Regions from separate parts of the Marinobacter antarcticus genome, predicted to be linked through region 2. Evidence: predicted binding sites of a transcription regulator. Region 2 holds the regulator's gene; the other holds the start of a gene.

Region 1 (15,487 bases), on a different contig from region 2:
CACGCTCAATGTCGCCCACGGCTTTGAGCAGGTTGTGTACTGGCTCGTAATAGAAGCCCTCAAGCAGTGCGGATACCGCTTGCTGTCGCAGCTGTACCACGTTCACGTCCCGCAGTGGCCGGTTCAGCCAGCGTCTTAGCTCCCGGCCGCCCATGGATGTTGCGGTTCTGTCCATCACCCAGGCTAGAGTGTGCTGGTGACCACCCATGAGGTTGACGTCAATTTCCAGGTTCCGACGACTGGTAGCGTCCAGAATGACCGCTTCGTCCCGGCGCTCCCGGGTCAGCTTGCGGATGTGGGGCAGGGCGGTACGCTGGGTTTCTTTTGCATACTGCAACAGGCAGCCGGCTGCACAAATAGCCAGGCTGAGATCTTCACAGCCAAAACCGGTGAGGTCGCGAACCTGTAGTTGCTGAGTAATGACACGGAGGGCTGTATCGGATTCAAACAGCCAGGGCCCCTGACGGCGAACGCCGGTAAGGCCTGCAAGCACCTCTTGAAACGGGAAGTCCTCACTGATGAGTATCTCCGCGGGGCGCAAGCGCTGAAGCTCTCCCTGCAGGGCTTCCAGGTTGTCCAGTTCTGAAACCACAAATCGACCGCTGGAGATGTCCAGTGATGCAAAGCCGAACTGCTCGCGGTGATGGAATATGGCGGCCAGCAGGTTGTCGCGGCGATCTTCCAGATAGGCGTCATCACTCAAGGTTCCGGGGGTAACGATTCTGACCACTTGGCGATCAACCGGCCCCTTGCTGGTTGCCGGGTCACCGATTTGTTCACAGATGGCGATGGATTGACCTGCTCTGACCAGCCGTGCAATGTACCCTTCGGATGCATGAAACGGTATGCCCGCCATGGGAATCGGGTTGCCGCCGGACTGGCCCCGGGCAGTGAGCGTTATGTCCATCAGCTCTGCCGCTTTTTTGGCGTCGTCATAGAACAGCTCGTAAAAATCACCCATGCGGTAGAACACCAGCTCATCCGGGTGCTGACCCTTGATTTTGAGGTATTGCTGCATCATCGGGGTGTGCTTGGATAATCCGCTGGAGGGCGCTTCATTACTGGTTTTCTGCATACTTCCTCAATCGCTTGGGGCAACGGTGGGGCAAACTGCACCTTTTATTTCTAACTCCTGCCAGATGAAATCCGACTCGTTTTCAGACTCCGAATCCATCCAGCAGGCATAGGTGTGTCGAGTGGGGTGAGTGTATCAGTTAGGTCTTGGGCACCTCCACGCCTTCCATTTCGGAGACCCAGAACCCCGCGCCATCAAAACCACTGCAAAAATTCCTGACCCTGGCCTGCTGAGGCGCGCTGTAACTTGAGCTAAGAACCGGGTAAACCGGCCCTCAGCCCAAAACGGGGTCTCAGGGTCTTAATGGAGCTTCAGGCCGTGCTCCAGATCATAATATTAACTTGGAGACCTGATCGGAAGGGACACTAACCAAGCCGTTAGTGTCAACAACCTGAATCGAAAAGTTCCAATCGCCTGAACCAAGCTCATTAAACTCGTAACTGGTGGCATCGCCGTCCAGCTGAACCTGATAAGTCAAGTCAGAGGGGTTCTGGCCGTAATTGACAAGGTAATGATCAATCGCGCTGAGCGACAGGGAGCTGCCATCGGTTCTCATCAAAGGAGCTGTCCAGGTCAGCGTAGCCAGCATAGCCGGGTCGGAGTCAGCCAGGCTTGTTTCCAGAGTTCTTGGGTCCAGATCTTTCTGATAGGCCTCAAAGTTGGTGACGTTGCCGGAATTCAGGATGTCATCGCCGTCTTGCACCCAGACATTGGTGCCATAGTTGAGCTCCCAGGTATTCGGTAAGCCGTCCTGGTCAGTATCCGTGGCATTGGACTCACTGGGATCAGGCACCCGGAATACGCTTCCGTAATCCACTAAAGCGCCGGTGGACGCCTCAACCACGATCAGTTGAGCGACTGCGTCTCCGCCCTTTTCATAATACTCCATGGCAACCGGTACCGACTCTCCCGGGGCCAGTGCGACCTCATGGGAATAGCTGGCGGCGGACTGATTCAGCCAGACGTCAATGACAGCCTGGCCAGCCAGAAAGAGCCGAACCCCGTCGTCGGTGCGCGTAGTGAAGCGATATACAACTTGGCCTTCGGCGTGGGGAGCAGTAAATTCGCCAACCCAGCGAGCGCTGAATTCATTCGATGGCAGATCGTCGGACGGTGAACCACCACCCCAGTCAAAATCAATCTTGGATTCGTTTCTAACGGCGACCAGCTGATTAAAATTTATGCCGCGAAAATACTGACCTACAAAGCCGGCAAGGTACTGTTGACTATCCTCGGGTACAGGCGTTTCGCTTGCTGAGTTCAGATCAGTGCCGGCTTGGTATTCTTTCAAGTTGCTATAACCGTCGCCATCCTTGTCCTGCTGGTCGTCCGCGCTATCGAGTGGGTCTAAGGAGCCGCTAACTTCAACGCCATCGGGAATGCCGTCGCCGTCGGTGTCAGCGTTGTTTTCCGTCGTACCCAGAAAGAATTCGTCATATGCGGTAAGAAGATCGCCGTCCGGATCGCTTTGAGCATCAGCAGGGTCTTTGGGATCGAGGCCATTGACCACTTCCCAGTTGTCATAAACACCGTCACCGTCCTCGTCCTGAGGCGGGAAGGATGAGTTGAAGCCGATGTTGGCACCGGCGTCCAGGAATCCAGCCCTGTAGCCCAGGTGGTAAGCTTCCTGAATGGACATGCCGGGCTCGGCTGCCGCCGGCGACCAAGAGTGCAATGCGCTTGAGGGCACAACGCTCCGGGCAAAGCCGGGACCTTCCCAGGCTACGGTAAAATGATCATTTCCGCCGCCCTCCTTGAAGCGGATCTCGAAATAATAGCGCTGGCCACTCTCAAGTGTTCTTAAATCGGAGCTCTGGGAGCTGTACTTATTAAATTCACCGACTTTGGTCCATCCGGGGACGCTGGCAACCAGTTCGCCGTTATCCGAACGTTCCGATGAACTTAAAAATAGCAGGGTTTCGTCGTCGCCGGTGATGTAAAAACGGTAATCACCATCCAAAGGTGGCTCAATATAACCTCTGACCAGAGCGCCGAAGTTATCGCCCCGGTTTCTGGGTGAGTCGAGACTGGTTATTTCAAGCACTTCGTGGGGGTTGTGGGGGTAATCCGGGTGTGCAGTGAGGTCGCTTACCTTGGTGCCTGAGATGTCATCCCAGTACAGGACGTCAACCAAGCCTGGTTGACTTTCACTTAACGCAAGGCCTGGAGTGATGCTCAGTGTTACAAGGATGCCTACAGCAATACTTCGAGTAATGGACATAGTAAAAATTAATTCCTGATAAACACTCCTATCCCTGGTGAGTATATGTATAGTTATTCAGCGAAATAATGGATCTGAATTATTAAGTTAAAGCACAAAAAGTCTTATGTGCTCTTGAGTGATTATTTAATTCGGGCCAAGTCTACAGTGTTGTTAATAAAAATAATGCATTGTGTTTGCAGGCTTCAGGTCTGATATTTTAAAATATTTAACTATGTTAAACAGGAGTTTAATAGGAGTTCAGGTCGGGTTTCAAAAGGTTTTATGGTGCCTTTAATTTGTAAATTATTATTGTGATTTATTGCAGATAGTTTAATCAGAGGTGTATTTGGTAATTAATGTAGCGTTTGGTGGGTTTATACTATGAAATCTGTATAAGATTTGTAGTTTTAATAATAAGAATTAATCGTGACTCCAATTGTAAATTCCGCCAGAAAGGCTGGCATTAGCCATCGCACCCATGAATACGACCATGGCTCGATGAGTGAGTCCTTCGGTCTGGAAACTCTGTAAAAGGCCCGAAAGGTGCCTTTTACAGAATTGAATTAAAGAGAACAGTGACTGTCGAGATGAGACCCCAAAACCCACCGGAGAAACAGTAAAGGTTGCCCATGGCAACAGGGCGTTAATCCTTAATTTTTATGCTCATAATAACTAAGTATTACTTTATAAAATGTCTGTTTAATGTTTCTATCTGACAATTTAAAAAGTGAGCCTCGCTGGTTATAATCAGGTTGTTTAATCGCTAAACCATTTTCCTGCAGTGCTATCTGGACTTGGACTTGGATCTTGAGTTTGCTCGTTATCTGTATCGGAGTATAAGCAAAAGAACCGGGAGCGTTGATCACCATCAGTTCGGATTAGAAGTGATAATCCCAGGTCAAATAATCTTTCAATATTTTCTGGTTGTTTTATTGATTCGTTTGCCAGTTGCGAGAGATTATTCATGATCTTGCCTCGTGACGTAAGGAATAATCTGGCATGCCCTTGTATGGAGGTTTCCATGGCATTGACGAGTCCGGATAATCTTGCTTTGAATGAAGCTACGGATTGTAAGAAAATAACGCCCGTGATGAAACGAAGGAGAACATTATGCCTGCCAGTGACCGCGAACTCGAACAAGCAGGAAGCCGGTTGGCCGAGCAGCTGTTGGCAGCGAACCTTACTCTGGTCACTGCCGAAAGCTGCACCGGCGGCTGGGTTGCCAAGGTACTGACCGATAAGGCGGGCTCTTCCGCTTATGTGGTGGGCGGCCTGGTGACATACAGCAACGACGCCAAACAGAAGCTGCTGGGAGTTTCTGATGTGTCCCTGGATAAGTATGGCGCCGTCAGCGAGCCGGTTGTCCGGGAGATGGTCGCAGGTGCACTGGCGACAACCGGAGCCGGTGTTGCGGTGGCTGTCAGCGGTGTAGCAGGACCTGGAGGCGGCAGTGAAGAAAAGCCCGTTGGAACTGTCTGGTTCGCCTGGGGTAGCAGTGTTGAAGCCACAGAGGCAGTAGTTCAGTATTTCAGCGGCGATCGCGATCAAGTGCGACGACAGGCCGTTTTCTTTGCGCTGCAAGGTGTTAGCGGGTTTTTGGGACAAGCGTGAATACTTTCACAATAACAGGGGTTGGTCTCGTCCTCGGGGTATGTTTTAATACTGTTCAAATATACAGGGAATTCACTGTTACCGCTGTACAGGTTCCCGCTTAACTATACCTCCCCCGGCTTGCCAGATCCTGCCGGGGGCGAAGGCAACAGAGGGTTTGCACTGATGGAAGACAACCGCAAAAAAGCATTGAGCGCAGCGCTGGGCCAGATTGAGCGCCAGTTTGGTAAAGGCGCAGTAATGAAAATGGGCGACCAGCCCCGCGAAGCCATGCCTGCGGTTTCCACCGGCTCTCTTGGCCTGGACGTTGCGCTGGGTATAGGCGGTCTGCCTTACGGACGGGTTGTTGAAGTTTACGGACCTGAAAGCTCCGGTAAAACAACACTGACTCTCCAGGTTATCGGGGAAGCACAGAAAGCGGGTAAAACTTGTGCTTTCATCGATGCCGAACACGCCCTGGATCCTATCTACGCAGAAAAAATCGGTGTTAACGTAGACGAACTTCTGGTTTCCCAGCCGGATACCGGGGAGCAGGCTCTGGAGATTGTCGACATGCTCGTGCGCTCCAACGCGGTAGACGTCATCGTTGTGGACTCCGTTGCCGCCCTGACACCGAAAGCTGAAATTGAAGGCGAAATGGGTGACAGTCACGTCGGCTTGCAGGCCCGCCTGATGTCCCAGGCTCTGCGTAAGCTCACGGGTAATGTGAAGCACTCCAACTGCCTGCTGGTCTTTATCAACCAGATCCGTATGAAGATCGGCGTGATGTTCGGCAGCCCCGAAACCACCACTGGTGGTAACGCCCTGAAATTCTACGCATCTGTACGCCTTGATATCCGCCGCATCGGCGCTGTGAAAGAAGGCGATGAAGTTGTTGGTAATGAAACCCGTGTCAAGGTCGTCAAGAACAAGGTAGCTCCGCCTTTCCGGCAGGCCGAGTTCCAGATTCTTTACGGCAAGGGCATTTACCAAATGGCTGAAGTGCTCGATATGGGCGTTAAAGAAGGCTTTGTGGACAAATCCGGAGCCTGGTATGCCTACAACGGCGATAAAATTGGCCAGGGTAAGGCCAATGCCTGCAAGTTCCTTGAAGAAAATATGGAAATTGCCAAGGAGATCGAAGCCAAGGTGCGTGACAGGCTGATGCCGAAGCCGGTTTCCAAGAAAGATGCTGCGGCAGCCGCTGAAGCGGCGGAAGAAGCGAGTAGTGAACTGCTTTAACACATCCCGGGAGGTGCGTTATGGATCGCAAAAAGAAATTGCTTGTTGTTTCCCATGCGCCTTCCCCGAACACCCTCACCCTGCGCAATGCAGTTGCTCAGGGTGCAGGCCATGAAGACATTGAAAACGTTGAAGTAACCGTGCTGGCACCATTTGATGCCGGCCCGGATGATGTTCTCGCCTGTGATGCCATTATCCTTGGCACCACCGAAAATCTCGGTTACATGAGCGGCGCTCTCAAAGATTTCTTTGATCGTAGCTACTACCCCTGCCTGGAGAAAACCCAGGGCCTGCCGTTCGGCTATTATATTCGTGCGGGTCACGACGGCACAGGAACACAGCGCGCTATCGAAAGCATCACCACCGGGCTGCGCTGGAAAGCCGTTCAGGAGCCACTGATCTGCCGTGGTGAATACCGGGATGAGTTCGAAGAGCAGTGTCGTGAACTGGGGATGTATGTTGCAGCCAGCTTGGATGCCGGGCTGTTCTGAGAGGTATGTCAGTTGGCGAAACGGTTATAAAAACCTTCGATACGTGATAGGGCATTGTCCACAGCCCTGGAATACCCTTTTTTGTTGAGGCAATAGCTGAACTGTACGCTTACCCTGTAGCCAGTCTGAAAGGGATGGCATTCTATAACCCGGGCACAAACTCTCGACTCACTGATGTATTTGCCTTCAAAATCCATAAGCAGGCGCGTGCCCGGTTCTAGCGGCCGTGGGCACAGCACCGCCATGCCGTAGCGGTTCAGGTCAAGGCAGGTGACCGGGGCCGGGTTTTTGCCGATCATAAGACTAAAGAACAATGGTCGGAAGAGTAAGTGTAGTTCTGCGATAAAGATCAGGATAATGAAGGGCGATAAAAACGTGAATCTGATTACAAAGCGACGCTTCCCGGGACGTTTACGACAATTCTTTTCCCTGAACGCGACAGACTGGTCTGCAGAACCTACAATGACCGGCCAATGAGTCAACCGTTACAGGACCCAACCTTGAAGTCACTGTCCCTGCACCAGCTTTACAAAGCCTGTGTTCTGAAAGATCTGCCGTTCAAATCCACCAGACAGCTGGAGCCTCTTGCTGAAATCGTAGGCCAGAACCGGGCCCAGGAAGCGGTGCGCTTTGCTCTGGCCATGCCCCATGGCGGTTATAACGTGTATGCCGTGGGCCGGAACGGTCTGGGTAAGCGCACAATGATGTTGCGCTACCTTGAACATCATCTGGATACCAAACAGCAAAGCCACGACTGGTGCTATGTCGCCGATTTTGAAGAGCCTCGGGTTCCCAAGCTGCTTCAGTTGCCAGCAGGCAAAGGTGTGCGGCTGAAGCAGGACATGGAAAAACTCATGAGCCGGCTGGTAAAGGTTATCCCGCAGACCTTCGACAGTGACAGCTTTCTGGAGCGCTCTGAGAAGCTCAAAGAGGAGTACGCGAAGAAGCAGGAAGACGAGCTTGAGAAAGTAGCTGCGCAGGCGCGCCGGAAAAAAGTCAGCCTCACTATTACAACGCCCGGTGGATACCGACTGGTGGCGATGAACGGTGATCAGCCCCATACCGCAGAGACGTTCAAGGCGCTGACAGACGTGCAGCGAGACAAGTTCGAGGATTCAGTCAACAAACTTGAGAAAAAACTCCGCCAGGCGCTGCGTAAGTTGGCTGACTGGGAGCAGGATTACGCCGATAAACAGCAAGCGTTGAACAGGGAAGCTCTGGAGGGTATCTCTGGCCATCAGATTGACGAGCTGATTGAAAACTACAAGAGCCTTCCGGATGTGGTTGCCTACTTTGAGGCTGTGCGGGCGGATCTGGTCGAGAATCTGGAGATCTTTCTCGAAGACAACGAAGAGCAGGCAGCCATTGCCTATGCGGCGCTGGATAAAAAGATGCCGCGCCGTTATCTCGTTAATGTGCTGGTGCATCAGAAAACCAACGAAGTTCCGATGGTGGTGGAAGACAACCCGACTTACCACAATCTGTTCGGGTACGTTGAGAATGTTACCTACAAGGGCACCGTGTTCACGGACTTTTCTCTGATTCGTTCGGGCAGCCTGCATCGGGCCAACGGAGGTTATCTGTTGATGGATGCCATCAAGATGCTCGAGCAGCCCTTTGTCTGGGACGGGCTGAAGAGGGCCCTGCGAGCCCGGTCCATTCAGATCAACTCCCTTGAGCGTGAACTTACCCTTTCGGGCACGATCTCGATTGAACCCCAAGGTGTGCCGCTGGATGTAAAACTCGTGCTTTTCGGCGATCGTGAAACCTGGATGTTGTTGCAGGACTACGACCCCGAGTTTGCGGAGCTGTTTCGGGTAACAGCGGACTTTGAGAATGAAATGTACCGCTCGGACGGCAGCCAGGTGACGTATGCGAAGTTTATTGCCAGCGTGGTAAAAGAAAAGAACCTTCTGCATTGCACAAACAAGGCGGTGGCACGGATCATAGAATACAGTGCACGTATGGCAGAGCATCAGGATCGACTTTCGTTGCACGCCGCAAATATCGCTAACCTGCTTCGGGAGTCAGATTTCTGGGCACGTCAGGCCGACGCTAAACTGATTCAGGATGTTCATGTAGAGCGGGCTTTGGAGAGCGCCAAATACCGCAGCAGTCGGATTCGTGATCAGTTCTATGATTCCATTCGCGACGGCTCCACGCTGGTATCAACCCAGGGCGCGATTGTCGGGCAGGTAAACGCGCTGTCTGTGCTGTCTACCGGCGGGTTCGAGTTCGGGCTGTCCAACCGTGTAACCGCCACCTGCTATTATGGGGATGGTGGGATCATGGATATTGAGCGGGACGTAAAGCTGGGCGGCAATATTCACTCCAAAGGCGTGATGATTCTCAGCTCCTGGCTGGCTTCCCATTTTGCCGTGACCGATCCGATGCACCTGTCTGCCAGCCTTACGTTTGAGCAGAATTATGGCGAGGTGGATGGTGATAGCGCTTCGCTGGCAGAGCTCTGTGCTCTGATATCCTCGCTGTCGGGTGTTCCGGTGCGTCAGGATTTGGCGATTACCGGCTCTGTTAATCAGTTTGGTGAGGTGCAGCCTATCGGTGGAGTTAATGAGAAAGTTGAGGGTTTCTTTGCTACCTGCCAGCTTAAGGGTGGGCTAACAGGCACCCAGGGCGCGATCGTACCTGCGAATAATGTGCAGAACCTCATGCTGGACAGCGAAGTGGTTCAGGCGGTTCGTGAAAGCCGGTTTGCCGTCTACGCTATTTCGAATGTTGAGGAAGCCGTTACTTTGCTGCTGGACAAGCCTGCCGGGAAGGTGGACAGCAAAGGCAACTATCCGAAACAGAGCGTTTTTGGCATTATCCAGCAGAGGCTTGAGAAAATGCGCGAGCACGAACGCCAGGAGCACGCCCGGGACGATCAGAAAGATCCGTCAATTCACTGAGCGGCTATCACAATAAAACAGACAGGAGAGAACACGCCCATGACTGATACTCAGCAGACTGTATACGTGGTAGAGGACGACGAAGCCGTCCGTGACTCACTGGAGCTGTTGCTGAAATCCGATGGCAAGCCGGTCAAAACCTATGAGAACGCGGCGGTGTTCCTGAAGGACTACTCCGAAAAGATGGCCGGGTGCATTGTGCTGGATATCCGCATGCCGGGTATGGACGGTATGGAGTTGCAGAAGAAGCTGAACGACAAACACTCCATTCTGCCAATCATTTTTGTGACCGGGCATGGCGATGTGCCCATGGCGGTCGATGCCATGAAAGAAGGCGCTGTAGACTTTATCCAGAAGCCCTACCGTGAAGAGGCACTGCTTGAGAAAATCGAAGCTGCGCTGGAGCAGGATCTGGAACAGCGCAAGACGCTTGGTGAGAAACAGGAGATTATTCGCCGGATCAAGAGCCTGACCCCTCGGGAACACGAAATCATGGATCGAATGATAGAAGGTCAAGCCAACAAGGTGATCGCTATTGAGCTGGAAATCAGTCAGCGCACAGTAGAGATTCACCGCTCCCGGGTAATGCACAAGATGGGCACCCATTCACTGGCACATCTGGTTCGTATGGTGCTGTCCGTAAAGAACCTTATCGACGCGCGGTAATACCGCCGGCATTATGCGGTTATGTTTTTGACCGGCCTTTTACTATATGACCGAAGTTGTCAGCGAAAATTCAGAGGTTACGGTTCTGCTTGTGGATGATAATCCACAGAACCTGAAAGTTCTCTATGAGACTTTGAAAGACAAAGGCTACCGGCTGCTGATTGCCAATGAGGGCGAAAAAGCACTGGATCTTGCTCAACGCCACCAGCCTGAAGTGGTTCTACTCGATATCATGATGCCTGAAATGGATGGTTATGAGGTCTGCCAGCGCCTCAAGGCCGATCCTGAAACGGCTGACTGTGCCGTGGTATTTCTCTCAGCCCTGGATGACTTGCAAGCCAAGGTAAAAGGCTTTTCTCTCGGTGGCGCAGACTATATCTCCAAGCCGTTCCAATCTCAGGAAGTCATTGCCAGGGTCAAGACCCACGCCCGTGTTATACGGCTAGAGCGTGAGCTGCAGGCTCGCAACCGAGAGCTTCAGGGTGACCAGACCCGCATCCTCAATTCCATCAGTGAAGGCATATATGGCCTTGATGAACACGGCACAATTGAGTTTGCCAACCCTGCCGCTGGTGTCATCATGCGGTGTCCAGCAGAGGACCTTGTAGGTCGTAATTTTTTTGCAGTTCATTTCTCAACGGCAGCTGAATGCCCGGCCAGCCTCCCGGTTCACTCTACCTGCAGTCAGGGTATCGCGGAGAATCAACGCGATATCCGGATGCTGCGCACGGATGAAACCGGGTTTTCTGCTGAATATCGCTCCACGCCCAAACACGATGGCGAGGAATTGCATGGGGCGGTTGTTGTATTCCGTGATATTACCGCTGAACTGGAGAGCGAGAGGGCACTTGATGAGGCGAGGGAGCTGGTTCAGGAGCAGCGCGACCAGCTGGCCCACACTTCCCGGTTAACCACCATGGGTGAGATGGCTGCCGGTGTGGCTCATGAGGTAAACCAGCCGTTGACGGCAATTACGAACTACGCTCGGGTTGCCCAGCGTGTTATGTCCAAAGAGAGCCCGAACCTGAGCTTGCTGCAGGAAACCCTCGACAAGATTGAGGCTCAGTCCCACCGCGCCAGCGAGATTATCCGCAGAATCCGACGATTTATGAAAAAGCCGGCAACCGGCAAGGAAGTGCTGTCCCTATCCGCATTACTGGAAGATACACGCCAGTTTGCAGAAGTAGACATGCGTAATAACGATGGCGCAATCGAGCTTGTTGTACCAGCCGACTTACCGGATATCCTGGCCGATCCGATTCAGGTGCAGCAGGTTGCCCTTAACCTGATACGAAACGCGCTTGAGGCCACGCGCAGTGCAGAGTCTGCATTGCCAGTGGAAGTGAGCGCGAGAGTGACGGGTGAAGGTTGTGTCCGGGTTGAGGTTCGCGACCATGGCGTCGGGCTTGCGGAAGATGCAGAAGAAAAGCTGTTTTTGCCTTTCTACACCACTAAAGATGAGGGTATGGGCATTGGCCTACCTACCTGTCGTTCCCTGATTCAGGCCCAGGGAGGTGATATAGGTTTTGAGCGCCCCGAAGATGGCGGCGCCCTTTTCTATTTTACGCTGCCTGTGGCTGGCGCAGCGGCATCATCTTGCCCGGCAGGCGCTGGGAGTTCTTCTGGCGCCGTTTAGATCCATTCGATGCGCCCACTGAGGTGCGGTGCATCGCCTCTTGCGTTCAGCAGTTGATAATCCCACCCGTTTTTTCCTGTCTGCCAGTTCAAAAGCGCGGTGCCCGGTAAAAACAGAGGTTTCTTGAACTGGCAACTCACTTTCACCGGGCCTGATTGCCACCCATCTTGTTCCTCCAAAATGGCCAGAGCGTGTGCTTTGCTCCACATGCCGTGCGCTATTGCCCTTGGAAAACCAAAAAACCTGGCGCTCAGAGCGTGCATGTGAATCGGGTTGCTGTCGCCGGAAATTTTCGCGTACTGCCGCCCGATGGATTCCGGCGCTTCGATCTCTGTTGTATTCGAATAATGCTCCAAAGGCGGTGGAGCCGATTTTGTGGCCGGATCCACGTGCTTTTCGGGTTGTCGGAAGAGCATGGTACTGGTCTCCTCCCATACCACTGTGCCTGCAGAACTGGCGTTCGTAATCAAGCCGAACTCTATGCCGCGGCTGGTGCGTTCCTGATGACCCAGGCAGACGTCCAGCTTCAGAGTTTCGCCCACCCCAATTGGCCTGTGTTGGGTTATGGTATTGCGCAGGTGCACCAGCCCCAGGAGTGGTAATGGAAAAGCCTTTTCGGTCAGCAGCTTGAGATGAAGCGGGAACGCAAGAATGTGGGGCCAGGTAATAGGTATATGATTACTCGGTCGGAATCCGCAGGCGCGTTCATATTGGCTCAGGTCATCGCTAGCGGTGTGAGCACAAAGCAGTTCAGCGGAGAGCCGTGGAAGTGTAATGGCTGCATCAGATATGCTTTTTTTCGGCAGAAGAGCCCTGCCGTAGAGTGGAAGCAGCGTCGGCGGGGTATCTCGATAAACAAGCGTGTCTGGCATGATTGTTCTCCCTGATAATCGATGTATTCATGGATAGAATATGAAGGATTGACCAGAGATGACGAATGCAGGTGCCCGCTGTGTCTGGGTTCTGGTGCAACTGTGAGTCTGTGGCCTGATATGCTCTAATATAAGACGATAGTATATGACAGTCTTTGAGCAAGCCTCGCAAAAACACAGCTCGCAGGGCTGGGTGACAAGCCTGCTGGCAGTCTGGCAAACCCGTCCAGGCGAAGCATTGACTTGGGGTGTTCTGGCGGGTGTCTGCCGGGCCAAAGTAGTATCCAATAAATACAAAGCGGGACTTTATGCAGGAACTACGTGACGCGGGCGTTATGTTGCGCCTCATTTACGAGGCGATGAAAGCGAAGGGTATTGACACCGATCTCATTTTTAGCCGGCTGGGTGTCAACGCGGATTATGTTTACACAGAACAGCTCCGCACTCCCCACAGTGCGCAGACGTTTTTCTGGCAGGCTGTAGAGGACGTCTCCGGAGACCCTGATATCGGGCTGCATCTTGGGCAGCTTCTTCCAGTCTGCAAAGGGCAGGTTCTGGAATACCTGTTTCTCAGCAGCTCCAACTTCGGCGAAGGTCTGCGGCGGGCACAGAATTACCAGCGCCTGCTCAGCGATGCGGCGAATACAGATTTTTTCATTGAAGGCGATAATGCCTGCATGGTGCTGGATGCTGCTTCGGATGATATCCGGCGCCTGCGACATTTTAATGAGTGTTTTGTGCTGGGTCTGATAACGTTTTTTCGTTCGATTACTGAAGGTCAGTTTCACCCTTCACGAATCGAGTTTGAGCATGAGCGTAACGAAGGGCGCGAGCACGTTAAGGAAGTGCTGGACTGCGACGTAATATTCGGTGCTGAAGAAAACCGGTTGTATTTTCCCGTCAGCCTGCTTTCTCATGCCTCGCCTCACGCAGAACCGGAACTTCTGGACCTGCACGAGCGTTTTGCCAGCGAACAGGTTGCCCGTCTGGAGAAAAAGGATATTGTCGGGCAGGTAGAGCGGATTATCGCCGAGTTGCTTGATAGCGGTGACGTCACGCTGGATGCTGTGGCTACGCGGCTAGGTATAAAGCCCCGCACCCTGCGTACCCGGCTTACCGAGGCAGAAACCAGTTTTAATCAGGTGCTTGCGGATTTCCGCTATCGTCTCGCGCGGCAGCTGCTGGCGACGACGGATGAGTCTGTTGATGAGATTGTTTATCTGACTGGATTCTCGGAGCCAAGCACTTTCTATCGGGCTTTTAAGCGCTGGTCTGGAAAGACGCCGATAGAGTACCGGAAAACAGCGCAAGGTAAAGATGCGATGGTTGATGCCATGTAAAATGCTGTTTTCCGGATTTTTTCAGGAAATGCGTTGACATCATCAGGCACCTCTTTATAATGCGCTCTCGTTGTTACCGAGCAATCAGGCCCATGATTGCAAAGCCTTTTAAAGCAATCGGTTGCAACTTTGCGGAGCGGTAGTTCAGTTGGTTAGAATACCGGCCTGTCACGCCGGGGGTCGCGGGTTCGAGTCCCGTCCGCTCCGCCACTTTCAAAAAGCCGTTAGCTATTATTTAGCTAACGGCTTTTTTCGTTTCAGTTTCCAGTAAACTGCGACGCCCCTCTTTTAAAACGAGCACCTTCAGTTCGGCTGAAACCATGGATCCTGAATGCTTTCACTTGGCCATGGTTCGAAATTGTTTCCGGTGCTCTCCAGGACTGAGTTCAAACCAGCGGCGATAGGCTTTGTGTAGTGCTGCGGGGTTGGAAAAACCGAGAAGCCAGGCTATTTCGGATAATGACGTTTCAGTTTCCCGGATATAATCCCTTGCCAGCTGTTTTCTGGTGTCATCCATCAGTTCACGAAACCCGGTTTTCTCGGCGGAAAGCTGTCGCTGCAAGGTCCACGGCGTAATGCCCAGCTTCGAGGCAATCGTCTCAAGGCTTGGGGTTTCTCCTCTAAACAGAGGCGTGAGCAGGCCTCTTACCCGGTCTCCCGTTGTCCAGCCCCGCTGAATTTCCTGCATTTCCGTGTCACAAATCTGCACCAGCTTTTCGTGCATGGCTTGTTGCGCCTGTATTGTTCCCTGGTTCCATATGTCCTGTCTGACGGTCACGCTGTTCGTGGCTGCTCCGAATTGAACCGGGCAGCGAAACCAGGCCTCAAACAGTTCGTCCATGCCGATGGATGGATATTCTATGGTTACTCTTTCCAGCACATCCCATTGCCCGGTAACCGTGCGTAAAAACTGTGTCCATGCTCCGAGGACCGAGTCCACAACGAAATAATTAAAGGGGTTGTAGGGGCGGATGGAGTAGAACTGCAGCCTCCTTTTTTCCGGCTCTGCCTTTGGGATTCCACGACTATTTCGGCTGGTCAGCAAAGAATAGCGGATAAGTGTTTGTAAGGCGGCGCCGGCGGTGCCGGCTGATTCGCCCGCAAGTCCTGCAATACCAGCGTCAATAGGCCGGGACAAGGCCCCCGTGCGCAACCCAAGGGCAGTATTGCCGCAGGCTTCGATGGCAGCGTGGCCCAGCCTCATGAAGCGTGGAATGCTGATTCGGGCGGCAGGCGACGTGAGCGTCTGCTCGCTGAGTTGAAAGCGATGTGTCAGATCCTGCACGTTTACGCCCTCCGCTTCAGCGGCCCGGAGCAGTACGCAGACATAGAGAGCGCTGATGTCGCCGAGAGGATTGCGATTAGGGAAGGACTGAAGATCGGATGGATCCATGGCGGTTCGCTTCGGGTCTGTTGCCTGGGGATAATAGAATGTAATTCAGGGATATTGTTGAAGGCAACCC
Region 2 (15,487 bases):
TTGTAGGCCAAGACCGGGTTAGCTTTGTCGCGTTCGGCGTGACGGGCGACCTTGAGGGCACCCTGCGGATCGGTAATGACATGGACACCCGGGGCACCCTGCAGTTGGTGAACGGTCAATACGAAGCGTATGGCCAGGAGCTTGAATTGCGGCGTGCACGGCTGCTATTTGTCGGCAGCCTGGTTCAGCCGTACCTGGATATTGAAGCGGTGAGGCAGGTGGATACGGTGGTGGCAGGGATTCGCTTGAGTGGCCCGGTTCAGTCACCCACTACCGAGGTGTTCTCCAGCCCGGATATGCCGCAGGCAGATGCTTTGTCCTACGTGATTCTTGGTCGCGCTCCCAGGGGACAGAGTGAAGACGGGCAGATGAGCCGGGCTGCCATTTCGCTGGGGCTAACTCAGGTGAACAAGGTAACCGGCCAGATCGGAGAAGGCTTCGGTATTCGCGAGTTAACGCTTGAAGCGGAAGGTAGTGGGGACCAGACATCGGTTGTCGCCAGTGGCTACCTGAACGACGACCTTAGTATCCGCTACGGGGTGGGCATCTTTGTGCCCATCAACACCGTGGCGCTGCGTTACGATCTGGGACGGTACTTTTATCTTGAAGCTGCCAGCGGATTGGCAGCCTCTCTGGATATATTTTATACACGGGACTTCTGAGTTCAGTCCAGTTCAAACGTTGCATCCTGCACTCAGTGATCCCTTCGCGCTATTGCTCCATCAACTGGCCCGGCTGGATGCGGGCTCCAGCCGGGCCAGCTTGAATGACAGCGCTGCCTGCACGAACTCGCTGAAAATCCGCCGGTGTCCACTGTGGTAAAGCAGGTATTCAGGATGCCACTGCAGCCCCATAAGCCATTGGCCACGAGTGCTTTCAATGGCCTGGACGAACAGATCATTGTCTACAGCTGTCACCTTGAGATTCTTGCCCAAGCGTTTTATAGCCTGGCTGTGTATCCGGTTGGCCCCGATTACCGGGGCCCGCATAAGCTTTCCCAGCCGGCTGGTTTTCACAAGTCGAACGGTCTGCATGGGCAATAACAGTGGTCTGTGCCGGGTATTCACCCTGAGGGGCGTTACGTTCTGGCACAGGGAACCACCGTGAAATATGTTGATAAACTGAGCGCCCCGGCAGATACCCAACACAGGAATCCCGACAGATTCTGCCTGTTCCAGCAGGTGATAATCGGTTGTATCCCGGACCTTGTCGTAACGGGCACTCACCTGGGGTTCCTGGCCATAACGCCCCGGGTGAACATGGGTGCCGCCTGACAGCACCAATCCGTCCAGCATTGAAACGTCCACCCGGGCACCGGGCCGGATGTAATAGGGGCGCGCACCCTGCAGCCTGAGGCCAAAACTGATCAACTGTTGCGCAACACGCTTGCGGGCAGGGCCGCTGATGCCGATTGTCAGGCCGGGCAGGTTGTCTTCAGTAGGATGCTGTTCAGACATAGTCTTTGCTGTGCAGCCAGCTTGCTGAGGTTTCCTGCCAGCTCTGAGTCAGATTGCGCAGGCTGATTTTCCGGCTTTCCCGGAACAAAGCCCGAAGCTCGGCCAAGTCGTCCGCATTGTTGGCGATCTGCTCTACCACCACCCAGTCATTCCACACGTTGGAAAAGTTCCATTCCGGGTTGTCGATGTCACAGTCTGGCAGCCGGTAGTGAAGTGTAGGCCGGCTTTTGATGCGTGGGTCTTTCACGTACTGGTCGAGAAGAGGTTTGTCCAGATGGGCAAACAACGGCAGAAGATCCAGGGCACGGTTGCGCGTGGGGTTGGATTCCAGATAATCCACCATCATCTGGTGTTGGTCTGGTGCATAGCCCTCAGTTATCAGAAGGTCAGTATAACGGCTGCTCCAGGGTTCAATATAGGGTGTGAACTTTCTGCTGATGTCCAGCTGATGGCGAGCTTTGAGCCAGTCATAGAGCACGGCAAAGGCCTGAAAGTAGCGAACCAGTGTTGTCGGTTTGAGGTCAGGCAACTCAGGATTCAGCTGCAAGCCGAATGCAAAATAAATAGCCTCCCGGCTACCCAGTGCGCCGGCGTCACGCAGCTCCTTGACCAGAACCTCAATCTGCTGCAGTTCCGAAAACCGCATAGGCGGGCTCACAATCTCCAGCGGCACAATACGCTCAGCCGCGGCATCGATGACTTCCATGGCTTGCCCGCCGAGCTCACGGAGTGCCTCGGGCACTCTCTCATCCGTGAGATCCAGATCTTTCACCGGATCCGAATCCAGTTCGATAACAAAGCAGCCCAGAGGCGTCTCAAGCTTGCTCACATAGCGGGATTCCAGTGTGGGCGTTCCACCAAGAAGCTCTGCAACCAGGCTGACGAGTTGCCCGTATCCAAGCCCGGACAGTTCGATTTCCACACCCACGCGGCGTTGTTTTCCGTCAGTCGTGTTCAGTATGTCTGGCATCTTGCAGGGGGTAGTTTTACTCATAGTACTCACAGGTAATAAATTTGCGATTTTTCACCATATCACACTCCTGTAGCGGCGGTGGTTAAGGGATAGCAAGAAAATAAGTCACCTGGCTTTACACTGGATAAAACACTGTATATAGTCAAAACACTGTATAAACAAACAGGATTGCTGGTGCACTGTATATGCCAGCAGATATCAGGCCCAGCATGTATAAGCCCTGCATGCAGCAAGCGGAGCAGCGCAACAATGAAGCTGACAGCAAGACAGTCTCAGGTACTGGCGATTATTCGCCGATCCGTGGATGAAACCGGCTACCCACCCACTCGCGCGGAAATAGCAGCGGAGCTTGGATTCCGCTCGGCGAACGCCGCTGAGGAGCATCTGCGTGCACTGGCCCGCAAGGGCGCTATCGAAATGGTGCCGGGCGCCAGCCGGGGTATTCGCCTGCCCGAAGTTGCTGAAGACCCGGGGCTACCTGTTATTGGTCAGGTGGCGGCGGGCAGTCCGATTCTGGCTCAGGAGCATATCGAGGATCATTGCTCGCTGAAGCCGGAGTTTTTCTCGCCTTCAGCCGATTACCTGCTTCGGGTCAGAGGGATGAGCATGAAGGATATCGGCATTCTTGACGGCGACCTTCTTGCAGTACACAGCACTCAGGATGTTCATAACGGCCAGGTTGTTGTGGCCAGAGTGGGTGACGAAGTGACGGTGAAGCGCTTCCGGAAAGAAGGCTCGAAGGTCTATTTGAGTGCCGAAAATGAAGAGTTTGCGCCGATAGAGGTCGACCTCAAGGAGCAGGAGCTGTTCATTGAAGGGCTGGGTGTAGGTGTTATCCGGCGTTCTGATCTGCACTGATCGGGCTGGTATAACCACAGACGCATTGAAAAACGGGTGAATTATGGAACAACTTAGCTTCAATCAGAACATGGCATGGCAGCAAGGTATTTTGCCTTGCTCAGTGCCGGAATATACAGCCCGGAAACAGCGCACAGTCATTCGAGCCAATTACAAACCGGATGTCGCGGACTCCACTCCGGTTGGCAATGTCACGGAAATCATTCTGCCAGAAGGGCAGGTAGAAAACTTTCAGCTGTTGCTACCGATGCTGACTCAGCTCAACCAGGAAAAACGTTGGTTGGCGTGGATTGATCCTCCCCAGGCACTGGTGAGCAAGTGGCAGAAAATGCACGGTATTGTCGCTGGAGAGCTTCTGGTTTTGCGCTCCACCGCAGAATACCCTGCGCGTCAGCTTGCGGAAAGAGCCTTGAGCGCGGGTACCTGTCATGCGGTGGTTATGTGGACGCGTAAACTGGGGAAAACAGCCTTTGACTCCCTGCAGAAGGCGGCGGCGGAAGGTAACAGCCACGGCGTCGTGCTTAGGCAACGCTGAGTCTTACCCACTTAGTGCAGAGTGTAAGCGGGCTGAGCGTCTGAAACGTCCAGCTCGTCATCTTCCCAGTCAATGTCGTGAGTAACATTTCCAGCGGCTTCTATTCCTGCAGCAATCATTGCCTTGGCTACAGACATATCCCGATCTTCCATCATTTCGCGGGCTTCATTTGAAAACGAAATCCTGACCAGTGGTGCACTGTCGTCGTCGATGCGTCGCAGGGCATAGTCGCCGTTGCTTAATTGTACAATCTCGAAAAACGATGGTGACATTTCATTAACCTTTTAGTGTTGAAAACCGGAAGCGGCGGTCCTGAGTGATTGGTGATTACCACTCGCCGTGTTGTTCTTCCAGGTTGTCGGCAAACTGTTTTACTGCGTTCAGAGTCTTCATAAGCACTTGGGCGGAGCGGTCTGGCCCGACCTCGGCAGATACGGCAATTATATTTTCTGCACTAACCGTTTTCCGCGCTGCGGGCGGTCTGCTCTGGGCGGTTTCGAGCTGGTCAAGGTGATTCCACCAGCTTCCCGCTTCCTGCTCAAGGGCTCTCAGTTCGCTGGTTTCGGTGGCTTGCTCTCCAATCAGGTTTGCAAGTTCTGCCAGAGATGAAGGCTCCTCCGAGCGCTTCTGGTAAAACCGGGCAATCATAATCAGTAAGAGCCGTCTTGCCCTTAAAAGAAGCTCGATAGAACCTTGGGTAGCCGCTTCACGTTGTAATTTTTGCGCAGGAGTATGAACCGGGTTCCCGGTATCGGTTGGCTGCTTCGGTGTTTCAAGAAGCGTCCTTGCAAGAAACAGCTTTTGTGAAACCAGCGAATACCATTGAGATGCCATGGGGTGCCTCTGAAAACTCCCTGCTGCGCAGAGGTCCCGCTGAGGATCCCTGCCCGAAAACAGCCGAATAAAATAGCCTGCCATCATAGCATTTCAGCTGGCAGATTTCTTTACCTCTTCCGTTTTGGTCTCAAGTGACAATAAAATACAAACAATCACTTGAAACGGTCGTTTGAATTTGGCAAAAGGGAGCCCCTATTATGGGTTTTGGATTGTCTGGAGGGGTTAGGAATGCGGAGCCAATTTGTCGCGTGTATTGCAGTGCTTTCGTTCGGGTTTTCCGGGCAGGCGTTGTCAGCAGTATCGGTAGCTGAAGCCGAACGGCTAAAGCTGGATCTGACGCCGGTCGGTGCCGAGCGAGGAGCCAATGCTTCCGGCAGTATTCCGGAGTGGACCGGCGGGTTGACTGCGCCACCTGCCAACTGGCGTGAAGGCGATATTGAGGTAGATCCGTTTCCGCAAGATGAGGCGTTGTTCGTGATCACGGCGGGCAATATGCACCTGTATAAGGACAAGCTCTCTGACGCTTCGCTCCGGATGCTCAGCCAGTACGGCCCGGATTTTTTCATGCCGGTTTACCAGACTCGCCGCACCGCCGCGTTCCCGCAACATGTGTATGATAAGTTTTATGACAATGCTCTGAGCGCTAAAGTGCTGGATAACGGAAATGGCGTGCGCAACACTATTATGACCAGCCCGTTTCCGATTCCTGAAAACGGGCTCGAAGTCATGTGGAATCACATTCTGCGTTATCGCGGTGAAGAGGTATCGTTCCGTAGCGCTTCCGCCACGCCCCAGGTGGACGGTTCCTATAACCCGGTAGTCAATCAATATGATTACTATTTTGCCTACAGCAAGAGAGATACAGAGCTTGCTGATATAGATAACAAGATTTTCTACCTCAAGACGGATACGATTTCGCCCTCTACGCTGGCTGGTACTATCACGCTTGTGCACGAAACACTCGACCAGGTGCGCTCGCCCCGCTTGGCCTGGCGTTATGATTCTGGCTCCCGGCGCTTGAGGCGGTCACCGAATCTGGCCTACGAGACGGATTTGCCAAACTCCTCGTCCCTGCGCTCCGTTGACCAGAAGGATATGTACAATGGTGCTCCAAATCAGTACGACTGGATTCTGAAGGGCAAGCGCGAGCTCTTTGTTCCCTACAATGCTTACAAGTTGCACAATCAGTCAGTTCGGCCGGACGACGTTATTCGTGCAGGGCACATTAACCAGAAACTGACGCGCTATGAGTTGCATCGGGTTTGGGTGGTTGAGGCAAAGCGCCGCACCGGCATCAAGCACATCTACGACCGTCGAGTTTTTTATGTGGATGAAGACAGTTGGCAGATCCTGATGTCGGAAGAGTATAACGAGGATGGCGAGCTGTGGCGGGTTTCGGAAGCCCATAACATCAGCTATTACAATGAGCCGGTGTTCTGGACTACCATGGAGATGACTTACGACCTAAAATCTAAGCGCTATTACATCGACGGGCTGAATGACGATTTCCCGGCCTACGATTTTAACCCCGGATTTCGCGGTAGTGAGTTTACTGCTTCTTCTGCGAGGAGGGCTGCTCGTCGCTGATTGCAGTACTACGGTATGAGACGCTGGCACTCGCCGGCGTCTCTTCAGGGTCGCTCGTTCTTCACCTCTTTGTGCAAGGAGAAAATGTCTTGGCGGACTCTCAAGATGGTTCCCGCTCTGAAGGCCAGTCGTGTCTGGCAAACTTCGATCAGCTAATGGCGGATCTTGGCAGCGCTCTGGCCAATCAGGACTGGGACGCTCTGGTTAGCCTCAGCGCTGGGGTGAAACCCGCGACAGAGCCGTTGATAGCCGCACTGGAGGATGGGAAAATTGAACCGGAGCCTGTCCGGACTCGACTTGAAGAGTTGCGGCAGTTTCTGGACACAGCAGGTGAAGGGGCTGCCCGGGCCAAAGCAGAAGCGGAGCAGGCCCTGAAAGGAGTGAACCGAAACCGCAGTGCAGCTAAGGCCTACCAGAATGTTTCAACGCCGCGGCCTAAATAGCGTCATAAAATTGACTCTTTTGGTTTTAACGTCTTAAATACCGCACAAATCCCCAAAGAGACTCTTGTGAATGTCTAAAAATAACAAGGTGCTGGTGCTGAGTGAGGACGAGTCGATGCGCCGGGACATGGCGACGATTCTGGAGTTTATTGGCGAAGAGCAGGTTATTGCAGGTCATGACGCCTGGGCACTCCTGGAATCTGGCGATGAAGAGAGTCTGGCGGATATTTCCGTTGCCGTTGTAAATGGCTTCGATTCTGGTGCCGTAAGCATGATTGAGGCTGTGTGCAAGGCCGTGCAGGGCGTTCCTTTGTTGATGGTGGGTGATCCCGCACTCAAAGGCTTGGCGGAGTCGGATGCTGCTCGCGTTATTGCTCGGATGGAATGGCCTCTGAATTACACTAAATTCGTAGACTCGCTCTACCGTGCCCAGATTTTTGCAGAGCAGTTCCGTCGTTCAAAAGAGCGTGGCCAGCAGCGCGGCCTGCAGTTATTCCGGAGCCTGGTAGGAACTAGCCGCCAGATTCAGCAAGTGCGCCAGCTCATGGAGCAGGTGGCGGACAAGGATGTGAGCGTGCTGATTACCGGTCCGTCTGGCACCGGTAAAGAAGTTGTTGCGCGCAATCTTCATTACCACTCTTCACGTCGCGACAAACCGTTTGTACCCGTCAACTGTGGTGCTATACCAGCGGAACTGCTTGAAAGTGAGCTCTTCGGCCATGAAAAAGGCGCATTCACTGGTGCGATTACCGCCCGGGTCGGGCGTTTCGAGCTGGCGGAGGGGGGCACCCTGTTCCTGGATGAAATCGGCGATATGCCGCTGAATATGCAGGTTAAAATACTGCGCGTACTGCAGGAACGGACATTCGAGCGGGTAGGCAGTAATCGGACTATTTCCGCGGATGTCCGTGTTATTGCGGCGACGCATAAGCATCTTGAAGATATGATCGAATCGGGTGAATTCCGGGAAGATCTCTATTACCGGTTGAATGTCTTTCCCATCGAAGTGCCATCATTGCGGGATCGGGTAGAGGATATTCCGTTGCTTATCAATGAGCTGATTTCCCGTATGGAAAAGGAAAAACGCGGTTCCTTACGGATGAATTCGGCAGCGATCATGAGCCTGTGCCGGCACGACTGGCCAGGTAATGTCCGCGAGCTGGCGAACCTGGTGGAGCGTCTGGCGATTATGCATCCATACTCTGTAATCGGGGTGCAGGAGTTGCCGAAGAAGTTTCGATATATAGATGATTTTGATGAGAATCGGCCGGTTGAGGATTCGGGGATGCCTTCTGGTATTCCCGGGTTGGTGGGGCTGGATGCTCCGGCTTTGTTGCCGGTGAATGGTATTGATCTGAAGGATTATCTGTCGAATCTTGAGAGGCAGCTGATTCAGCAGGCTTTGGACGAGGCCGGGGGGGTGGTTGCCCGTGCGGCGGAGAAGCTTCGGATCCGGCGGACTACTCTTGTGGAGAAGGTTCGGAAGTATGGGCTTCGGGAGGAGGAGCCTGAGGAGTTTTGAGTAAGCTTGCAAGATGGTGGGGTGCGGTCGCGGGGTAGTCCTCCTCTTTTTGTGTGCCAACGAGACGTCAAAGGTTTGTAGCCTTCGGCGTTTTTCTCGTTCAGGGCGACGTAAAACCGTCGTTTACCTTTTTGTGAGTTTTTCTGTCCATTGATCTATATGGAAAAATCCTAGTTGGCACGGCACTGGCTTAGTGATCTGAAAACGAATCATCCGAAGGGTGTGGCCCTGTGTATCGGGGCTGATCGGGAGTCAGGTTATGAGTCAGGCACAGTTTATCATTCAGTCGGCGGAGCATGAGGCGCAGGCCAATGCGGCGGCGGATGCTAACGATAAGGTGAGGGCGTTGTTTCCGCAGCAGGATGATGAGGCGGTGGGTTCTGCGCTGGAGATGTTTAACCAGATGTCGCGGCAGATTACCGATTCTTATCGCACGCTGGAGTCGCGGGTTAATCAGTTGTCGGGGGAGTTGAGCCAAGAGTCTTTGCAGCGTCAGCAAGAGCTGGAGGAGAAGGAGCAGTTGGCCGACCGGCTTTCTACTCTGCTGAAGGCCCTGCCGGCAGGTGTGGTGGTGCTGGACAGCCAGGGTGTGGTGTCGCAGAGCAATCCTGCGGCTATTGTGTTGCTGGGTGAGCCGTTGGACGGTGAGCGCTGGGTGGATGTGATTGGTCGCTGTTTCTCTCCGCGCCGGGATGATGGTCATGAGGTGTCTTTGAAGGATGGGCGCCGGGTGAGCATTGAGATCCGCACCATGGACAACCAGCCGGGGCAGTTGATTTTGCTCACCGATCTGACAGAAACCCGTCATCTTCAGTCCCAGCTGGCCCATGCCCAGCGGCTTTCTGCCATGGGCAAAATGGTGGCTTCGCTTGCTCACCAGATTCGCACGCCTTTGTCTGCGGCCATTCTTTATGGCGGGCACTTAACCCAGGACGATCTGGATGAAGAGATGCGCCAGCGTTGCGCAACTCGCCTGATGTCGCGGCTTACGCACCTGGAACAACAGGTGCGGGATATGCTGATTTTTGCACGGGGCGAAACCCGTCTGGCGGAGGAGCTGTTTGCGGCCACGCTGGTTTCGGCTCTGGAATCTGCGCTGGAGGGGATTAAGCCTGCGGCAGGTTCTGACGTGATGTTGAAGAGCGACGTACCAGCGGATTGCCGGTTGATGTGCAACCGGGATGCGTTGGTTGGAGCCTGTACCAACCTGGTGAACAACAGTCTCGAAGCAGGCGCCACTGCTGTTGCCGTTCAGGTTGCATCGGAGGCGGGTGAGCTGTTGATCCGGGTTTTGGATAACGGCCCGGGGTTTGGCAAGGCGGAAGCAAGCCGGTTGGCTGAGGCTTTCTACACCACCAAATCCCACGGCACGGGGCTAGGCCTGGCGGTTGTGCAGGCTGTTGTGAAGGCTCATCAGGGTCAGTTTTCCATTGAATCGCCGGAGCAGGGTGGCGCTGTCGCGACTCTGCGTCTGCCGCTATTGCGTAACAAACTCTGATCGGAGGCGAATATGGCCAAGGCCCAGATTCTGATTGTTGAAGATGACCGTGACCTGCGCGAGGCGCTGGTAACCACTCTGGAACTGGCGAAATTTCGCGTCCGCGAGGCCTCGAACGCTCATGAGGCGCTGGCACGGCTAGCAGAGGCTCCGGTCGATATGGTGGTCAGCGATGTGAACATGCCCGGGCTCTCCGGTCATGAGTTGCTGGGCGAGGTGCAACGCTTGTATCCCGGTTTGCCGATGATGCTGATTACAGCGTATGGGCAGATCAGCCACGCGGTTTCAGCCATGCAGTCCGGTGCTGTGGACTATCTGGTAAAGCCGTTTGAGCCGAAGGTGCTCGTTGATGCAGTCACCAAGGTAGTGGGCGGAAGCCGTCAGAAGCCTGGCGATGAGCAGCCTGTGGCTGAGGATCCGGCCAGTAAGCGTATATTCCAGCTGGCAGCCAAAGTGGCTGGCAGTGATTCGACGGTGATGATCTCCGGGGAAAGCGGGACCGGTAAAGAAGTTCTGGCCCGGTATGTTCACCAGCAGTCGCCACGGGCGGATCAACCTTTTGTCGCCATTAACTGTGCGGCTATTCCTGAAAACATGCTTGAAGCGATTCTGTTCGGCCATGAGAAAGGTGCCTTTACCGGCGCAGTTGCATCCGCCCCCGGAAAGTTCGAGCAAGCCAATGGTGGAACGATTCTGCTGGACGAAGTTTCGGAAATGGACCCCGGGCTCCAATCCAAACTGCTCCGGGTTTTGCAGGAGCGGGAAGTTGAGCGCGTAGGTGGTCGTAAAACCATCTCGCTGGATGTTCGTGTGATTGCCACGACTAACCGGGATCTGGCGGATTTCGTGCGGGAAGGGCGGTTCCGGGAAGATCTCTACTACCGGCTGAGTGTGTTTCCTATCCACTGGCAGCCGCTGCGGGAACGTCCGCTGGACATACTTCCGATGGCAACGTCGCTGCTGAAGAAGCATTGTCGCAAGATGAAACTGACCGGTATCAGCTTTGCTGCCGATGCCCGCAGCGCGCTGATTCAGCATAGGTGGCCCGGCAACGTGCGGGAACTGGACAACGCTATTCAGCGTTCGTTAGTTCTGCACCAGGGGAATGTGATTCACGCAGGCGATCTGTGCCTCGAGATTGGCGCCAGCGGACGTTTTGATGGCCACGGAACTGTAGCGGCCCCGGTAGCACCGGCATCTGTCGCTCCACCTTTTGAAGAAGCGCATCTGCAGCAACCGGAACAGCTGGGTGCAGTAACACCGGTCCCCGGATTTTCTGAATCCGATCACCCGGCCCCGGTATCAATTGAAGCTGGATCGCTCGGAGATGATCTGCGGCAGCAGGAGTTCCGTATAATCATCCAGACACTCAGAAAAGAGCGTGGGCGTCGCAACCGGGCCGCAGAGCAACTGGGTATTAGCCCGAGAACTCTGAGATACAAACTGGCCCAGATGCGTGATGCCGGGATTGATCTGGATGCAGAGTTGGACATGGCGTAAGCAGTCTTTTGTAGTACCCCTTCGTAGTACCCCTTATTTTGGCACCCGTATGGGTGCTTTTTTTTGGGTGATTTCCGGGCCCGTCGCACCCTGATCAATTTAACGCCAGTGTCCGGCAGGCGCCGTTCCATGGTGTTGTAGGACACCTGTCCTTGCCGTGTTAACAATGTTATCCACAGGTTTTGTGGGTAACATTGAATATTACAAAGATTCCGGTTCAAATACAGAAACCGCCACTTTCTCTCCGTCAAAATTCCGCCGTCAGTGATTTTTTCTATGATTTTTGTTCTTCTAACTAACTGTTAATAAGAATGAAATAAATTATGGCCTGACCATTGCTTGGCCCTGATCAATAAAGTCAGACCAGCAAGCCTGCCCCTGTTGGGGTGGTGTCAGGAGAAAGTTATGGTTCAGCGTGCCGACATCAATAGCGTTCTGTCCGATATCCGTTCACTGCGTTCGCAAATGAATCAGAACCAGCGTGTTGAGCAGGATCAGTCGGTGCGTGGCCGCATTGACGGCCCGCGCCAGGTTGATCAGACCGGGCAGACGTCGAATTTCGGCGATATGCTCAGCAATGCAGTCAACAACGTGAACGAGGTTCAGCAAAATGCCGGTGCCCTGCGGACCGCATACGATATGGGCGACCCCAATGTGGACATCACTCGGGTAATGATTGCTGCCCAGAAGTCTTCTGTGTCTTTCGAGGCTTTGACCCAGGTGCGTAACCGCGTGGTCAAGGCTTACGAAGACATCATGAATATGCCGATCTGATAACGGAGTACAGACATGGCCAGCGTTCCCGCAGAAACTACCTCAAACATGCCAGCCGCTCAGGGTGGTGATCGCTCCGAGAGCAACAGCGACATGTTTCTGGGATTTAACCGCCTGAACCTTCTGCGCCAGGTCGGCCTGATGGTGGGCCTCGCTGCCAGCGTTGCCTTGGGAGTTGCGGTTGTGCTTTGGGCCCAGGAGCCGAACTACCAGCCAGTGGTGGGGGACTTGTCGGCGTACAACCCTCAGGACGTGACCACGATCCTCGATAGCAACGGCATCGATTACAAAATGGATACGCGCACAGGTGCTCTGCTGGTGCCTTCCGATCAGGTCTTTAATGCGCGGCTCAAGCTGGCTGCCGAGGGCGTGACAGATCAGAAGACCATGGGCTACGAGTTGTTGGACCAGGATCGCGGGTTAGGCACCTCCCAGTTCATGGAAACCATCAGCTATCGCCGTGGCCTTGAGGGTGAACTGGCGCGCACCATTAGCAGCATGCGTGGCGTTCGCGGTGCCAGGGTTCATTTGGCTATTCCCGAGCGTTCCGTATTCGTGCGGGATGCCCGTGATCCGACTGCCTCGGTTTTCCTGGAGGTCTTTGCAGGCCGTCGCCCCGAGCACGAACAGATTGCAGCGATTGTGAACCTGGTCGCCGGCAGTATTCCGATGATGAACAAAGATCATGTCACGGTTGTTGACCAGAACGGCAATCTGCTGACCGGGAATGAAAGTCGTGGCGATGGCGAGCGTATGCAGGATCAGTACGACTACACCTCGCGTCTGGAAGAGGGGCTGACACGCCGTGTTTCCTCTTTGATCGCACCCATTGTTGGCGAAGGCCGGTATCGGGCAGAAGTTTCTGCAGACCTGGATTTTTCGTCGGTGGAGCAGGCGGAGGAACTGTTCAACCCAGATCAGCAGGCGGTTCGCAGTGAGCGTGATCTGACAGAAGAGCGTGTTGCCGGCTTCAACGGTGGCATCCCGGGAGCATTGTCCAATCAGCCGCCTGCCAATGCCACAGTGCCGGAACAGGTAAATGCAAATACAAATACAAATGCGGGTGGCGCTGATGGCGCAGCGCCGGCACAGCCTGTTAACGTACGCAAGGAATCTACCCGCAACTATGAGATGGATCGTACGGTCAGCTACACCCGGCAGGAGCTTGGGCGTGTGAGGCGGGTGACCGTTGCGCTTGCAGTTGATGATATGAAAGTGGTTGATCCGGAAACCGGCGATGTAACCTATGAGGCTTGGCCTGAGCAGGAGTTGCAGCGCCTGAGTATGCTGGTGCGTGATGCAGTGGGCTACTCCGCAGCCCGTGGCGACAGCGTAACCGTAATGAATACCGCGTTTGCTCCCGAAGAGGAATTTGAATTTGAAACACCGGGGTTCTGGGAGCAGCCCTGGTTCTGGGATCTGATGAAACAGGTATTGGCCGGTCTGGTTATTCTGGTGCTGGTGCTTGGCTTACTGCGCCCGACGTTGAAAAGCCTGTCTGGTGGCGGGCGCCGCGAGCGGGGGGAAGATTCCGATTCCGGTGGTTATGGCGGTTACGATGATGCTGGCAGCGACGATGCCTTGCGCCAGGCAATGGCTCCTCAGGACGACCTGCTTTTGCCGGGGGCTACAGACAGTTATGATAGGCAATTGAATGCGCTTAAAGGCCTAATCGCCGAAGACCCGGCGAGGGTTTCTCAGGTGATGCGCCAGTGGGTGAACGTTGATGACTGATCAATCCAGGCTGTCGGGTGGCGATGAGCCCCAGAAGCCCCAGCGGAAAATTCCGCGGGTAGAGCAGGCCGCGATCCTGCTGATGTCTCTGGGCGAGGCGGATGCCGCCGAAGTGCTCAAGCATATGGGCCCGAAAGAAGTTCAGCGGGTGGGTGTTGCCATGGCCCAGATGAAAGACGTCAGCAAAGATGACGTCTCTTACGTGTTAACGCAGTTCGTAGAAGCGGTGGGTGGCCAGACTGGGCTGGGCGTGGGTAATGATGACTATATCCGCGCCATGCTCACCCAGGCTTTGGGTGACGACAAGGCCGCCAGCCTGATCGATCGCATTCTCATTGGTGGCAATACCACCGGGCTGGACACGCTTAAATGGATGGAGCCAAGAGCCGTCGGCGATATCATCCGCTATGAGCACCCGCAAATTCAGGCCATTGTTATCTCTTACCTGGACCCTGATCAGGCTGCCGAGATTCTTGCAACGCTGGATGAGAAAGTTCGCCTCGATGTCATGATGCGGGTTGCCTCGCTGGAAAGCATCCAGCCCCAGGCTCTGCAGGAACTGAACGACATTCTGGAAAAACAGTTTTCCGGCGGCTCAGCGGCCCAGACCAGCCGCATAGGTGGTGTAAAGCGTGCCGCGGATATCATGAACTTTATGGATCGCAGTATAGAGGGCAGCCTGCTGGACTCCATCAAGGATATGGATCCGGATCTCGCCTCTACCATCGAAGACCTCATGTTTGTATTTGATAACCTCAAGGATATTGATGACAGGGGTATTCAGGCGTTGTTGCGTGAGGTGTCCTCGGAAGTTCTCGTAGTTGCTCTCAAGGGCGCTGACGGCGGGGTTCAGGAAAAGATCTTCAAGAACATGTCCAAGCGCGCCGCCGAGTTGCTGCAGGATGACCTGGAGGCCAAAGGCCCGGTGAAGGTCAGCGACGTCGAGTCTGCCCAGAAAGACATTATTACCATTGCCCGTCGCATGGCTGAAGCGGGAGAAATCACGCTTGGCGGTGCCGGTGAAGAAATGATGTGATGAAAGACTCCTCCAAAGATCTCTCCAGAGCAGCTTCCAGAGACCCTAGTCGCATTCCCAAAGAGCAGTTAACTGCCTACGAGCGATGGGAGCTTCCGCTGCTGGATGCCAGTGGCAATGAGGTTGCTCGTGAGGAGGAGCGTAATGTCAAACCTCTGACGGCAGGTGACCTTGCCGAAATTCGCCAGGCTGCGCTGGAAGACGGCCTGAAGGAAGGCCGGGAGCAGGGTTTTCAGGAGGGCCGCACCGAAGGGTATGAACAGGGCCATAAGGAAGGATTCGAAACTGGCCAGGCTGAGGGGAAGGAGCGAGGACAGAGTGAAGGCTATGACGAAACCCGGGCAGAAGTAACCGCAGGCCTGGATCGCCTCGAACCGATGCTGGGCGAGCTGTTGCTGCCAATCCGCCAGCACCAGGATGAGATTGAAACCTCGCTGCTCAATCTCACCATGGTACTTGCCCGGGCCGTTGTTTACCGCGAGCTGACCATTGACTCCTTGCAAATCCGGCAGGTGGTGCGCCGGGCATTAGAGGCTCTGCCGTCGACGGCGGACAATGTCCGGATTCATGTTCATCCGGACGACTGCAGTGTTGTTCGTGAAGTGGCGGAACGCTTTGAAGCGGCCGCCTCCGTTCTGGAGGATGACAGCATCTTGCCTGGCGGTTGCCGGGTCGAAACCCGCAACAGTCTCGTCGACTTTACCGTTGAAAAGCGCTTTCAGCGTGCTGTTCA

What was found. Region 2 encodes LexA, which represses DNA repair genes until DNA is damaged. Its sites were predicted from a motif close to CTGTNTNNNNANACAG; they were not measured.
Region 1: recA (recombinase RecA) is a predicted target of LexA. The motif match lies at 4,941-4,956, and genes of this name have one in related genera.

Annotation. Positions count from the first base shown of each region.
Region 1 covers NZ_FRAQ01000004.1:65,972-81,458, forward strand. Annotated here, with positions in the region: gene mutS (DNA mismatch repair protein MutS) at 1-1,075, opposite strand, end outside; gene BUA49_RS15655 (PA14 domain-containing protein) at 1,404-3,296, opposite strand; gene BUA49_RS15660 (CinA family protein) at 4,389-4,889, shown strand; gene recA (recombinase RecA) at 5,055-6,110, shown strand; gene BUA49_RS15670 (flavodoxin family protein) at 6,131-6,601, shown strand; gene BUA49_RS15675 (PilZ domain-containing protein) at 6,610-6,900, opposite strand; gene BUA49_RS15680 (Lon protease family protein) at 7,102-9,510, shown strand; gene fixJ (response regulator FixJ) at 9,550-10,176, shown strand; gene BUA49_RS15690 (ATP-binding response regulator) at 10,223-11,812, shown strand; gene BUA49_RS15695 (MaoC/PaaZ C-terminal domain-containing protein) at 11,809-12,684, opposite strand; gene BUA49_RS15700 (AraC family transcriptional regulator) at 12,993-14,024, shown strand; tRNA gene BUA49_RS15705 (tRNA-Asp) at 14,158-14,234, shown strand; gene BUA49_RS15710 (AraC family transcriptional regulator) at 14,362-15,417, opposite strand.
Region 2 covers NZ_FRAQ01000001.1:1,857,903-1,873,389, forward strand. Annotated here, with positions in the region: gene BUA49_RS08700 (translocation/assembly module TamB domain-containing protein) at 1-662, shown strand, start outside; gene BUA49_RS08705 (gamma-glutamyl-gamma-aminobutyrate hydrolase family protein) at 723-1,457, opposite strand; gene BUA49_RS08710 (amidoligase family protein) at 1,450-2,451, opposite strand; gene lexA (transcriptional repressor LexA) at 2,680-3,288, shown strand; gene BUA49_RS08720 (cell division inhibitor SulA) at 3,332-3,823, shown strand; gene BUA49_RS08725 (hypothetical protein) at 3,835-4,095, opposite strand; gene BUA49_RS08730 (DUF6586 family protein) at 4,151-4,657, opposite strand; gene BUA49_RS08735 (DUF1329 domain-containing protein) at 4,889-6,247, shown strand; gene BUA49_RS08740 (SOS cell division inhibitor) at 6,337-6,690, shown strand; gene BUA49_RS08745 (sigma-54 dependent transcriptional regulator) at 6,761-8,212, shown strand; gene BUA49_RS08750 (sensor histidine kinase) at 8,472-9,710, shown strand; gene BUA49_RS08755 (sigma-54-dependent transcriptional regulator) at 9,723-11,210, shown strand; gene fliE (flagellar hook-basal body complex protein FliE) at 11,616-11,984, shown strand; gene fliF (flagellar basal-body MS-ring/collar protein FliF) at 12,000-13,718, shown strand; gene fliG (flagellar motor switch protein FliG) at 13,711-14,754, shown strand; gene BUA49_RS08775 (flagellar assembly protein FliH) at 14,754-15,487, shown strand, end outside.